DNA from 4 places in the Terrisporobacter hibernicus genome. Region 3 is predicted to be linked to each of the others. Evidence: riboswitches for the same ligand, from Rfam matches in the RefSeq annotation. Region 3 holds a riboswitch; each other region holds the start of a gene.
The links. Region 3 has a riboswitch for cobalamin ahead of JW646_RS11760 (SoxR reducing system RseC family protein). Riboswitches for the same ligand answer to the same signal wherever they lie in the genome.
Positions count from the first base shown of each region.

Region 1: it holds a riboswitch for cobalamin, as region 3 does, so the genes downstream of both, pcrA (DNA helicase PcrA) here and JW646_RS11760 (SoxR reducing system RseC family protein) in region 3, are expected to answer to the same signal.
Region 2: it holds a riboswitch for cobalamin, as region 3 does, so the genes downstream of both, JW646_RS02395 (hypothetical protein) here and JW646_RS11760 (SoxR reducing system RseC family protein) in region 3, are expected to answer to the same signal.
Region 4: it holds a riboswitch for cobalamin, as region 3 does, so the genes downstream of both, JW646_RS05995 (energy-coupling factor ABC transporter permease) here and JW646_RS11760 (SoxR reducing system RseC family protein) in region 3, are expected to answer to the same signal.

Region 1 covers NZ_CP081135.1:1,666,091-1,669,309, forward strand. Annotated here, with positions in the region: gene pcrA (DNA helicase PcrA) at 1-1,279, opposite strand, end outside; cobalamin riboswitch at 1,595-1,769, opposite strand; gene JW646_RS08020 (VWA domain-containing protein) at 1,861-3,219, opposite strand, start outside.
Region 2 covers NZ_CP081135.1:487,818-491,036, reverse strand. Annotated here, with positions in the region: gene JW646_RS02400 (HAMP domain-containing sensor histidine kinase) at 1-1,030, shown strand, start outside; cobalamin riboswitch at 1,271-1,461, shown strand; gene JW646_RS02395 (hypothetical protein) at 1,578-2,453, shown strand; gene JW646_RS02390 (leucine-rich repeat protein) at 2,607-3,219, shown strand, end outside.
Region 3 covers NZ_CP081135.1:2,381,152-2,384,370, forward strand. Annotated here, with positions in the region: gene dinB (DNA polymerase IV) at 1-121, shown strand, start outside; gene JW646_RS11755 (cation diffusion facilitator family transporter) at 223-1,128, shown strand; cobalamin riboswitch at 1,186-1,375, shown strand; gene JW646_RS11760 (SoxR reducing system RseC family protein) at 1,517-1,954, shown strand; gene JW646_RS11765 (threonine/serine exporter family protein) at 2,053-2,535, opposite strand; gene JW646_RS11770 (threonine/serine exporter family protein) at 2,540-3,219, opposite strand, start outside.
Region 4 covers NZ_CP081135.1:1,244,979-1,248,197, forward strand. Annotated here, with positions in the region: gene cbiQ (cobalt ECF transporter T component CbiQ) at 1-565, opposite strand, end outside; gene JW646_RS05990 (energy-coupling factor ABC transporter substrate-binding protein) at 552-881, opposite strand; gene JW646_RS05995 (energy-coupling factor ABC transporter permease) at 881-1,597, opposite strand; cobalamin riboswitch at 1,803-1,980, opposite strand; gene JW646_RS06000 (polyphosphate polymerase domain-containing protein) at 2,133-2,882, shown strand; gene JW646_RS06005 (DUF4956 domain-containing protein) at 2,876-3,219, shown strand, end outside.

The DNA.
Region 1 (3,219 bases), 720 kb from region 3:
CTATAGTTCTAAGGCCTATTCCCCTTCTAGGAACGTTTATTATTCTTTTTAAAGATATATCATCTTGAGGGTTTTGTATTACTCTAAGATAAGCTATAATATCTTTTATTTCTTTTCTTTCATAAAATTTAATACCACCATAAATATTATATGGTATTCCTGCCCTATTTAATGCATCTTCCACAGAACGAGCTTGTGCATTGGCTCTATATAAAACTGCAAAGTCTTTATAATACCTATCTTCATATCTTTTCATATATGATATAGTATTTACTATAAAATCACCTTCATCAATTTCATTTTCTGACAATTGGATTTTTATTAGCTGTCCTTCTTTTTTATCGCTCCAAAGTCTTTTTCTTTTTCTTTCTGTATTATTTGCAATAACATGGTTAGCTGCATCTAGTATTACTTGTGTTGATCTATAGTTTTGCTCAAGTTTTACTATTTTAACATTGTCATAATCCCTTTCAAATTCTAGGATATTTCTTATGTCAGCTCCTCTCCAACCATAAATACTTTGATCATCATCTCCAACAACACAAATATTTTGGTGTTGTTTAGCTAATAATTTTATTAATTCATATTGTGCTTTACTTGTGTCTTGGTACTCATCTACCATTATGTATCTAAATTTATTCCTATAAAAATCTAACACATCTGGACATTCTTTAAACAGTTCCACTGTTTTCATTATTAAGTCATCAAAATCTAAGGCACTATTTCTTTTTAAACGATCTTGATACAGTGCATAAATTTCTCCTACTTTTGTTTTAGATATGTCACCTTCATTTAATTTTAAGAATCTTTTAGGAGAATACAATTTATCCTTTGCATTAGATATGCAACTTAATACATATTTAGGATCAAATGCTTTATCGCTAATATCTAATTCTCTCATACAGTCCTTAATTAAAGTAACTTGGTCTGGACTATCATAAATTACGAAACTTCTATTATAGCCTATTTTATTTATACTTTTTCTAAGAATACGAACACAACAAGAATGGAATGTTGTAATCCACATTTCCTTAGTGTCTGTTCCTTCTAAAGTTTCTTCTACTCTTTCTCGCATCTCATTTGCAGCTTTGTTTGTAAATGTTATAGCTAAAATATTTTCAGCTTTAACATCTTTATCTTCCATAAGATAACCAATTCTAGTAGTTAAAACTCTCGTCTTTCCTGATCCAGCTCCAGCAAGTATTAAAACAGGTCCCTCTGTATTTTCTACCGCTTCTCTCTGAGCTGGATTTAATTTTTCTATTATATCTGAAATCATATATATCCTCCTATAATGCTCATATAAATATATTTTAATCTAATTCTATTTTTTCTTCAAACTCCATAATACTATAATAATTCCCATGAATAAAATATAAAATACTTAACCTGTAAATTATCATAAAAAAAGACCTTAGGATTTTGGAGAATCCTAAGGTATAGGTTAAGGGTTATTCTATTTTCAAACTATTTTGAAATAAAATAGGTTGAGGGCTTATTCAAGTTCATAAGAACTAAAAAGTGCCTAACTTCAAGTTAGGCACAATATCTTCAAATAAAAATTTTTATTAAGATATTTCTCCTACCCCGAAGAAATCACTTTATATTGTAGGCAGGTCTCCTGGCTTTGCTTCATTCTACTCCTTTCCCTTCCCATGTTTCCACAGTGGTTAAAAGTTTCGTCCACATTACAGTAGCGGGGGCTGCAAAGGTATCTCACCTTTTTCCCTATTAATCTTAGTTTAAGAACCTAAAATACTTTAATTAATTTAATTTTTTAACTAAGATAAGTATAGCACATACAAAAGAATATTTGTTAATTTTTAACAATTATTTTATTTCATATTTTGCTAAAATATCTTAATTTTTTATTATTTTTTTCAAATACATCGCAACTATATCAGAAAATCTTTCTATATCCTTAGTGTAAATAAAATCCTGACCATAAATTATTTTTTCTGCTTCTAAATCTTTTTCTTTCCCAGTGAAAACCCCTAATACAAGTATTCCCTGTTTTCTCGCCTTTCGAACTTCTAAAGCCGTATCTTTTACTGCTATCATTCCTTTATAAGAAGCCTCTCCTCTTAAACTTCTTGATCTATCTTTTCCTATTTTCACATCATTTGGTTTACCATCACTAAGTATTATAAGTATTTTATTTTCTTCTTCTCTTTCTAATAAAGAATCACTTGCTGCCTTTATTGCTAGTCCATCTCTATTATTTCCTGCTGCAAAATACTCAAATATATTTTCACAAGAATTAATATTATCATTATAATCTCTATATCTTTTTAATATAGTATAATCTAAAAAACTTAAATATCCCATAACTCTGTTGGGAATTCCAACTGATGTAAGAGCAGTAGCAATTATATATGCCTGTATTGCCACATTAAACTGGTTTCTACTTTGTGAACCACTGGCATCAAGTAATATATCTATAACATACTTTCCTTTTTCATTTCTTATATCCTTATAAAAAACTTTTGAATTGTTGCTTCTTCCTATTCTCCAAGCTCTATTGGCACAAATAGTTCCTCCGTCGGAATAAATTCTATCAATAGCACTTTCCTCTATTAATATTCTTGATATGCTTTCTTTTAATTTATTAATACTTCTTTTATGTAGTTTAATATTATTTCTATATTTGTATAAATTGTTTTCTTTTTGTCTCGTAACATATTTTAACTGAAAAACATTGTTACATTCACTACGTAATACTCCATCCGTAAAATGAACCCTACACCCTTCATGAACATCTCTACAATGTTTAGTTTCAATTTTCCTTATTTCACTTTCACTTAGAAATGCTTTACCATAGTAATATTCTACTTTATCATATATTTTTTGAGCCATAACTTCATCCACATATATAACTCTATTTGAGGATTTTCCTAGATCTCCACTACCCATTTCACCTAAGTTTTCAACTAGCATGGTATTACTTATATTATTAATTTCACTTTCTATGGTTTCTATTTCCTCATCCATATATAACTCCTCATACATAAAATCTGAGAAAGTATCAAAGTCCACATTTACATTTTTTATATCTTGTTCATTTCCTTGTGAAATTTCTCTTTGAGAGTTTATTATAAACTCAAAATAAGTTAAATAAATTTCATCTAATCTTTTTAAGATATTCATCAAATCATCGTTACAATCAATAGATTTTATATCTTTCATTATTCTTCTTGTCAAACCATCCACTGCAGGGTG
Region 2 (3,219 bases), 1.9 Mb from region 3:
TATTAGAAAATATTCTTTTAAAGATAAGGACAATGAAAAGTTAACGCTTTTAATAAATACTCCTTCTCTTACTAATGAAATATATAGTAAAATTTTGATTACTTGCATATGCGCATTTGTATTATTTATACTAATATATATTATCTTAATTATAATATTTATAACTTGGCTAAATCATAAAGTAAAAAGACCGATTAATATTTTAAATGAAGCCATTGTCAAGTTTAAAAACGGTGAGCGTGAAAATTATTTAGATTATGATGGACCACAGGAATTTTGTGATATTTGTAGTAGTTTCAATGATATGTCAAGGAAGTTGTATAATAGTGAGAAAAAGCGTGAAAGCTTGGAAGAAGAAAAACAAAAAATCCTTGCGGATATATCCCATGATTTAAAAACACCAATAACAGTTATAAAGGGATATTCAAAAGCTGTTTGTGATAATCTAGTTTCAGAAGAAGAAAAAGATCAATATCTTATGACTATATATAAAAAAGCAGATCACTTAGATGAATTGATTAATACTTTTTATGAATATAGTAAATTAGAACATCCAGATTACAAATTTGTTTTTGAAAAAATAGATTTATGTGAATATGGTAGAGTTTATCTAGCAGGAAAATATGAAGAATTAGATATAAATGGAGTGGAGTTGGAAGCTGATATTCCAGATGACCCTATTTATTGTAAGTTAGACAGATTTCAGTTAAAGCGTGTTTTTGAAAATATTATATCAAACTCATTAAAACATAATAAAAAAGATTTATCCATATTATTTGAAATAGAAGAATATTTTGATATGGTGAAAATAAATATTGCAGATAATGGCCATGGAATTCCAAAAGAAATACGAAAAAATATTTTTAATCCTTTTGTGGTTGGGGAAAAATCTCGTACTAAAAAAGGTTCAGGGCTGGGACTTGCCATAAGTAAAAAAATAGTAGAAGCTCATGGTGGAAGTATAAAAATTGTGGATGCTAGAAAAAACTATAAAACAGAATTTGAAATTATACTTCCAAGAGAAGTATAGAATTTTAATCAAAAAGATTTATTGATGCCAGGTATGAATTTTCATACCTGGCATTTTTTAATTGCATAAAAACATAAGTACAATATTATGAAGGGTGTGAAAAGTAGTACTATGATGGTACTACTTTTATTAGAAAAAAGACTATACCAAAGTCTGAATAAATATACAGTATAATGAATATGAGGTAATAATTTGTAAACTTATTGAATATTATAGATAATAAAAAATAGTAATGTAAATATATAAATAATTAATATATGTAAAAAATGAAAAATATTTTTTATTTTGGAAGTGCGGTGAGATTCCGCCACAGATTATCCCTGCTGTAATAAGTTACGAAATTTGCTATTACCACTGGAGTTATCTCTGGGAAGGAGCAAAGAGTAGGTTTGAGCTTTAGTCAGAATACAGGCATATTGTAAGTTTATGGTGAAAGTTTCCGAAGGCATAATCGGAGGTTTATTTTTCATGTGGTTTTTGATAATTATATGGAAATTAATCTTCCTTATAAATAATAATATTTTTAATAAAGAAGGGGATGTTTTTTATGAACAAAAGATTTAGAAAATTTGCAACTACAGGAATGGCGGCAGCTATAATGTTATCAATGGGGGCAACATCATTTGCAACTGATTTTTTTACAGAGTATCCTAATTTAACTAATTATAATACTGATTATAATTATACTGTTGAAAAAGGAAGTGGAACAAAGGATCAAGCTTTAATGGTTCAAGGCGCAACAAGTAATTGGTATGGCACAAGTCTTTTTAATAATGAAGCAGATGCAAATTCTATTAATTGGAATATTGTACAAGGAAGTACAGATGCTGTAAGTGTTAGCAAACAAGCTCCGAAAGCAGTAGGAAATCAATTTGCAGCTAAAGGAAATGCTGAGATTGATACGTCAAAGAATGCGGGAGTGGCAGTTGTAGAAGCAACAAATACAAAATCAGGATATATGGACTTTACTGTAGTATTAAATCCAAAGGATGTACAAAAAGATGTTTCTGGTGTGAATGTAAGAGCATACGATGCTTCAAGTGGTAGTTTTAAATTTTTAAAAAGTAATAAAGGGTCTGTATCAACAAGTGCTGTATCATCTAAAATAAATTATCCATCTGCAATGGATGCAATATCTGTTGTAGCTGATAATTTTGTTGATGATTTACAATGGGGAAGTAAATTCTTAAAAAATGTAAATATAAATAATAAAGATTATCCATATATGGAAAATGAACTTGGTTGGATGTATAGAGTATATGATTCTGAAGGAAATGCGACTTCTGAACAAAAAATGGTAGATGTTTCTGAAAAAGTTGGCGGAGAAACATTTGATGTGGAGTCAGGACAAACTGTTGTTTGGGCATATGGAGGCTATAGCGTACAATTCCCAGAAAACTTGTCAGGGTTACCTACTAAATAGTAAACAATTAAACCATTTGTGTTAATAAATATATTTATTATTACAATAAGAAAGATGATAAATTTATTACATAATTGGTAATTTGTTATAAAAGGGGTGCTTTCAGAGCACCCTTTTATAGATTTATAATATTTTAATTTTGGGGGGAAAGATATGAGGAATAAAAACACTAAGAAATTAAGTCAAAAAATTATTAGCTCTTTTCTTGCATTTATTATGGTGTTTACCTTATCTACAGTATCATCAATAAAATCTTTTGCACAAGAAGTGTTAACACAAAAAGTACATGTAATAGTAGAAAATACTACGTACTCTAAAAAAGATGGAGCAGCATGGGATGGAACTTTAGTAGATGATTGGGTAAAAATTGAAGACAATATGACTATGATGGATGCAATAGTTAAAGCACTAGATAAGGTGAAAGCTACACAAACAGGTGCAGAAAATAACTACATAAGTGAAATCAATGGACTAAAAGCATTTGATGGTGGATCTAGTTCAGGATGGATGGGAACTAAAAATGATTGGTTTGTTAATCTAGGATTTGGGGCATTTAAAGTAAAAGCTAATGATGAAATTAGAGTAATGTATACTACTAAGTTTGGATCAGATATAGGTGGAAATTATAGTAAGAATGATACATCATTAAAAAATATAGATTTTAGTGAAGGAAGTTTATCACCTAAATTTAGCAGTGAAACTAAAGAGTATACACTAGCACTTGGAGATACTAATAAAATAACTGTAAAACCAACAGCTGCTAATA
Region 3 (3,219 bases):
TATAGAACATAATCATAAAGAGATAAGACTTATAGGAGTAACATTATTAAATTTAGTTAACGGAGAAGAAGGAACAAATATTACCTTATTTGAATATATTGATAATAGAAAAACTGAATAATATTTTATTAATCCATGGGCATAGTCCATGGATTTTTGAGTATATAGGATGATGATAAATATTATTAACTGTTAATGTAATTCAAAGTTGGAGGGGTATTTATGGAAAATCAAATTGATTATGGTAATAATGCAAATTACAAAAAGGTTAAATTTGTTTTATGGATAATTTTGTTTGCTAACTTAGGTGTAGCTATAATAAAAATAGTAGTGGGTTATTTAATAAATAGTGCTAGTTTAAGTACAGATGGAGTTCATTCTTTATCTGATGGATTATCTAATGTGGTTGGCTTGATTGGAATTACTATAGCTAGTATGCCAGTTGACAAAGAGCATCCCTATGGACATAAGAAGTGTGAAATAATTGCTAGTTTGTTTATTGGAGGTATGCTTTTATTTTTAGGTTTGAAAACTTTATTTGCTGGATTTAGCCGATTTATAAATCCAAGCGAGCTAAATATAACACTAATAAGTTTAATTTCATTAATATTAACTGTGTGTATAAATATTTTTGTTACCATATATGAAAGAAAAAAAGGTGAAGAATACAAAAGTTTTATATTGATATCTGATTCTATTCATACTAAAAGTGATATTTTTATATCTGTAGGTGTTTTACTATCATTAATAGGAATTAAATTAGGTTTACCTCAAATTATAGATCCTATTATATCTATAGTTATATCTTTATTTATACTAAAAGCATCTTATGAAATTTTTAAAGAATCCATTGGGATACTATTGGACAAAGCCGCTGTAGGTGAAGAAAAAATTACTGAAATATTAAATTCTTTTGATGAAATAAAAAATATTCATAAAATAAGAAGTAGAGGCAGTGCAAATGATATTTATGTTGATATGCATATTATGATTGATGCAAATACAACTACTGAAGAAGCTCATAGTCTTTCTCACAATATAGAAAAAGAGATTAAAAATAAAATTAATCCAAATTGCCAGGTTATAATTCATGTGGAACCTTATTATAAAAAGGAAAACCTATTGTAGAAAAAAACATTATATTTTATAATTAAAGAGCATAGTAAAATATGCATTTAACTAGAGAATGAGTATATTATTCAAGGTGCCAAATGGCTTTAAAGGGAATGTGGTGAAAATCCACAGCAGCCCCCGCTACTGTGATAATGACGAAAACTTAGAGCTTTGGAGAGCTTTAACTCCACTGGTAAAATGGGAAGGAGAAGTTAGTAGGATGATTTTAAGTCAGGAGACCTGCCTAAAAGTACATGATCTTTCGGGTGTGAGAGAAATACTGTAATATGGGTTATTAATAAATAGGTATTAACGGAACATATTATAGATAAAAAATTAAGTTTTTTTATGAAGAGTAATAACTTATTCTCTAGTTCAGGTTCTATATAAAGGGGATGAAATCATGAATCAACAGGGATTTATTATAGACATTGTAGATAATAGAACTGCAAAAATGATAATGCAACGTCATTCGGCTTGTGCATCTTGTGGCAAGTGCAGTAAATTATCGTCAGAATGTCAAGACTTAGTAGTAGAAGTAGATAACTCAATAGGAGCCAAAAAAGGAGATCGTGTAGAAGTTAGTATGGAAAGTGTACAGGTGCTTAAAGCTACAATGCTTGCTTACTTAGTTCCTTTAATATTTTTACTTGTGGGAACAATATTAACATATTATATATTAGATTTAATTAAATTTTCAGGGTCCATTGAAGTTATAAGTGGAGTAGTTGGTTTAATTTGTACTGGTATATCTTATTTATTACTAAGAAAAAACGATGACAAATTTAAGCGAAGTAGAGAGTATATACCTAGAATAACTAAAATAATAGAAGAAAAATAAAGTTATTTATAATAAAAAAGAAGCATTTGATAACAAATGCTTCTTTTTTATTACTTTTACTATAAAGTTTATTGTACTTTAATTTTATATACTAAAAACTATTTTATAAGCTTTTTTAACTGTAGTTTTTTATTGTTGATTTTAAAAAGTATTATATAATAAGTTTTAACCATAGATGTAATTAATAGTACACCCATTGCAATTGAAGCACTTACAAATAAAGCATTAGTACCAATTGATATGGCATCTGTATATCTTCCTTCAACTAAAGATAACATGGTATTATAAAGTCCTAATCCTGGTATTAAAGGTAAGATACCTGGTATAACAAATATAATAGCAGGATACTTCATTTTTCTAGCTAATATTTCACTAAGAAGAGAAATTAATGCAGCAGCAAGAAAATTTGCCAAAATAGCATTTCCAGAAAAATTAAATAATATAATATAAACTGTCCATCCTATACCCCCAATAGTTCCTGCTGGAACTAAAGATTTTATAGGAGAATTGAAGAATATTGAAAATCCTACAGTAGCTAAAAATGAGAAAAAGAAATTCTCTAATAAATTAAGTAAACTCATTTAACTAACCTCCAAACCTAACAGCTAAGTCAAGGACAACACCAACACCAACAGCTATGGCTGCAGCAATTAAACATGACTCAACTATTCTTGATATACCAGCAATTAAATTGCCAGAAATTAAATCCCTTAGCCCTTTAATAAAAGACACACCAGGTAAAAGTGGCATGATAGAACCAACCACTAGTGAGGTAGAATTTACAATTATACCGTATTGAACTAATAAATTACCAAAAACAGCTATGGAAAAGGAACTTATTAGTGTTGCAAAAAAAGGTATTTGGTTTAGTTTTAGTGTTTTGTTATAAATAATAACTCCTATGGTAGCTATCAGTAATGTAAGTACAAAATCTAAAACACTAGTACCACCTATTAAGTATGCAAATGATGCGGAAGCCATTGCAGTACCAATGAAATAAACAAATTGGTTATAATCTCTTACTGCATCAACTTCTCTTAACCTACCAATAGCTTCTAGTGGATCCAGATCTTCATTTTGAACAAAATCTCTAGATATATCATTTAATCTATCTATTTTGGTAAGGTTAATAGTTCTTTTGGAGATAGTCTTCATAAATGTAAGACCATCAAATTTTTCGTCTGATATTATTACACAAGTTGGTGTAGTAAAAACATTGACATGTTTAAATCCCCTTGATTTACAAACTCTTAGGACACTATCTT
Region 4 (3,219 bases), 1.1 Mb from region 3:
ACGCATTTTTTAAATTTATATATCCAAATCTAAGTTCTTGAGACTTTCTTATGTCTGCAACTTCCTCCATAAATATAAATATAAATCTATACATTAACATTGAAATTTCTAAAACTATATCTGGTAAATGTAGTTTTTTAAATACAAATATTAATTGATTAAAAGGCGTTGTTAGCATTATAAAATAAATACACGTCAAACATGATAATGCTCTAAAAAACAAACGTGTTGATGATACTATTGATTCATTTGAAACACCTATGTATAAACTTCCTATATTTATACTGTATAATAATAATCCTTTATCTTTAGAAAAATTTAAAAGTATCATAATTATACTTAAAATTAAAAATACAAACGGAATTTTAATAAAATGAATGTAATCTTTAAATTCAATTTTTGCAATTCCAACTATAACAAAACTCATTATACCTATAACCAATAAAGATATATAATTGTAAGGATTAATTAAAGATAAAATTAGTAGTAACATACCTATGGAAAATTTCATATTTGGATTTACTTTAGACAACTTATTTTTATAAGCATAATCATCTATTATCATTTAAACTTTCTTCTCTCATTTTTTTCTTAGTTCTAGTAGTTCCTATATAATATCCTATTATTCCTGCTCCAAGTGCTGCTTGGGATGCAAATAGTAAACTTTCAATTTCACCACTTGCTGGTTCTATTAAACTACTAAACCATGGCTCATACTCTGGATTTATTTCAGTTATTACACCTTCAGCCTCTCCATCTGCTCCTCCAAATTCTGCACCCTTTTGAGTTATTAGTGGAACAATAATTATAGCTAAAACTAATATAAATAATATCACTGTCAACTTCATATTACTTGATTTTTTTGTTGTTGAACTTTGCATTATGCTAACACCTCTCTCTCCTCATTTTCAGTTATAAAGTTATAAATTATAACTGTAAGTAATCCTTCTGCTATTGCTATAGGTACTTGAGTAACAAAGAATACTCCTAAGAATTTTACTGCTGAAGCCATAAATCCACCTGCTGGATCTGGGAAAGCAAGACCTAATTGGAATGATGTTACTGTATATGTCAACAAATCTCCTAATGCTGCTGCTAAAAATACTGCAACTTTTTTATCCATTTTATCTTTACATAGTTTCCATATTCCAAAAGAAACTAATGGTCCTACAATTGCCATTGAAAAAGCATTTGCTCCTAAAGTCGTAATTCCTCCATGGGCTAATAGCAATGCTTGAAATAATAATACTATTGTACCTAAAACTACAGTTGCACTAGGTCCAAATAATATTGCCGCAAGTCCTACACCTGTTGGATGTGAACAACTACCTGTAACTGATGGAATTTTTAATGCTGATAATACAAAGACAAAGGCTCCACAAAGAGCTAATAATAATTTCTTTTTAGGTTGTTCTTTAACTATATTAGCAATATTTTTAAGTCCTACTACGAAGAATGGAATAAATATTACCCACCAAATTATGGCCCATTTTACTGGTAAAAAACCTTCCATGATGTGCATTGCGTTTGAGACTACTGGTGTGATCATTAGCATAAAGGCTGCTATTAATGACCATTTTAAATTACTTTTTTTCATACTACATACATCTCCCTTTTAATTATTTTTAGGGTGTATATCTTATTATTTTGATTCATTTAGGTAAGTTTTCTTGTTGTAATTAAATATTCTGTTTCCTTATTTGTTGATAATTAAAAAAACCTAACCAAAAGGCTAGGCTAGTATCTTTTAATTTCCAACATAAAATGTTTTCTAATAAGATACTTCCTTCACCCCGAAGAAATTTCTTTTGATATTTTAGGCAGGTATCCTGACTTAGTTTCATCCTACTCCTCACCTTCCCATAGTTTAACACTACAGTGGTACGCTGAGTTTCGTCCACATTACAGTAACGGGGGTTGTAGAGGGGTCTCACCTCTTTCCCTATTAATCGTTAAAGAACCTAAAATATTTTTTATTATTCTTACACTTTAATTCTATACCAAATTATGTATATAATCTATAAAAAAAAATTCTTTTCATAAAAATATGTTAAAAATTTATCTTTAAGATTCTTTTAAGGTTACATTATTATACTCATACTATAAAATACATTGCTAAAGAGGTGATAAATATGGCAATAAAATCATTTAAGCGCTATGAAAAAAAGTTTTTAATAACAGAAGACCAATATAATGAATTACTTCCGAAACTTTCAGATTATATGAATCGTGATAAATTTTGCCAAAACAACAATACGTATAGTATCTATAACATCTATTATGATACAAAAAACAGCGATGTCATAAGACATTCCATATCAAAACCATATTATAAAGAAAAACTTAGAGTAAGAAGTTACAAGATTCCAATTAATACTACTGATAAAGTATTCTTGGAGCTAAAGAAGAAAATCAACGGTATAGTTAGTAAAAGAAGACTTTCTCTTTCCTTAGGTGAGGCTTATGAATTTCTTTATAATAATAAAACACCCCTAGTTGAAGATTATATGGATAATCAGGTTCTTAGTGAAATAAAGTACTATCTTAGTAATACAAAAGTTTATCCTACTGTATTTATTTCTTATGACAGAAATGCTTTTTTTTGCAAGGATAATCCTGAATTTAGAGTTACTTTTGATTCAAGGGTTTTAACTAGAAGAAATCACCTTCACTTGGAAGAAGGGAGTTTTGGTGAAGATGTAGTTGGAGAAGGAAAATATCTTATGGAAGTAAAAATATTAGGTGCCATACCTTTATGGTTTACAAAAATTTTATCTGAATTGGAAATTTATCCAACTCATTTTTCAAAATATGGTAATGAATTTATGAAATATTGCTTAAATAATAAAGAAAATAAGGAAATAGGAGCTGAAATATGTTAGAAACAATAATAGCATCAACAAGTGGAGAATCTTTTACTCTTACCAATTCTCTTATAGTAATAACCACGTCTATAGTTTTAGGAATTTTAATTAGCGTGGTCTATATGAAAACAAATAAAAAATCAAATTTTAACTCAGGTTTTAGTACAACTTTAATTATGCTACCTGTAATAATATCTATAATTATTTTACTTGTTGGCAACAATGTAGCTAGGGCCTTTTCTTTAGCAGGAGCATTTTCCATAATTCGTTTCAGAAGTGCCCCTGGGGATCCAAAAGATATTGCATATATCTTCTTTACTTTAGCCATTGGACTTACTTGCGGCATGGGATATAT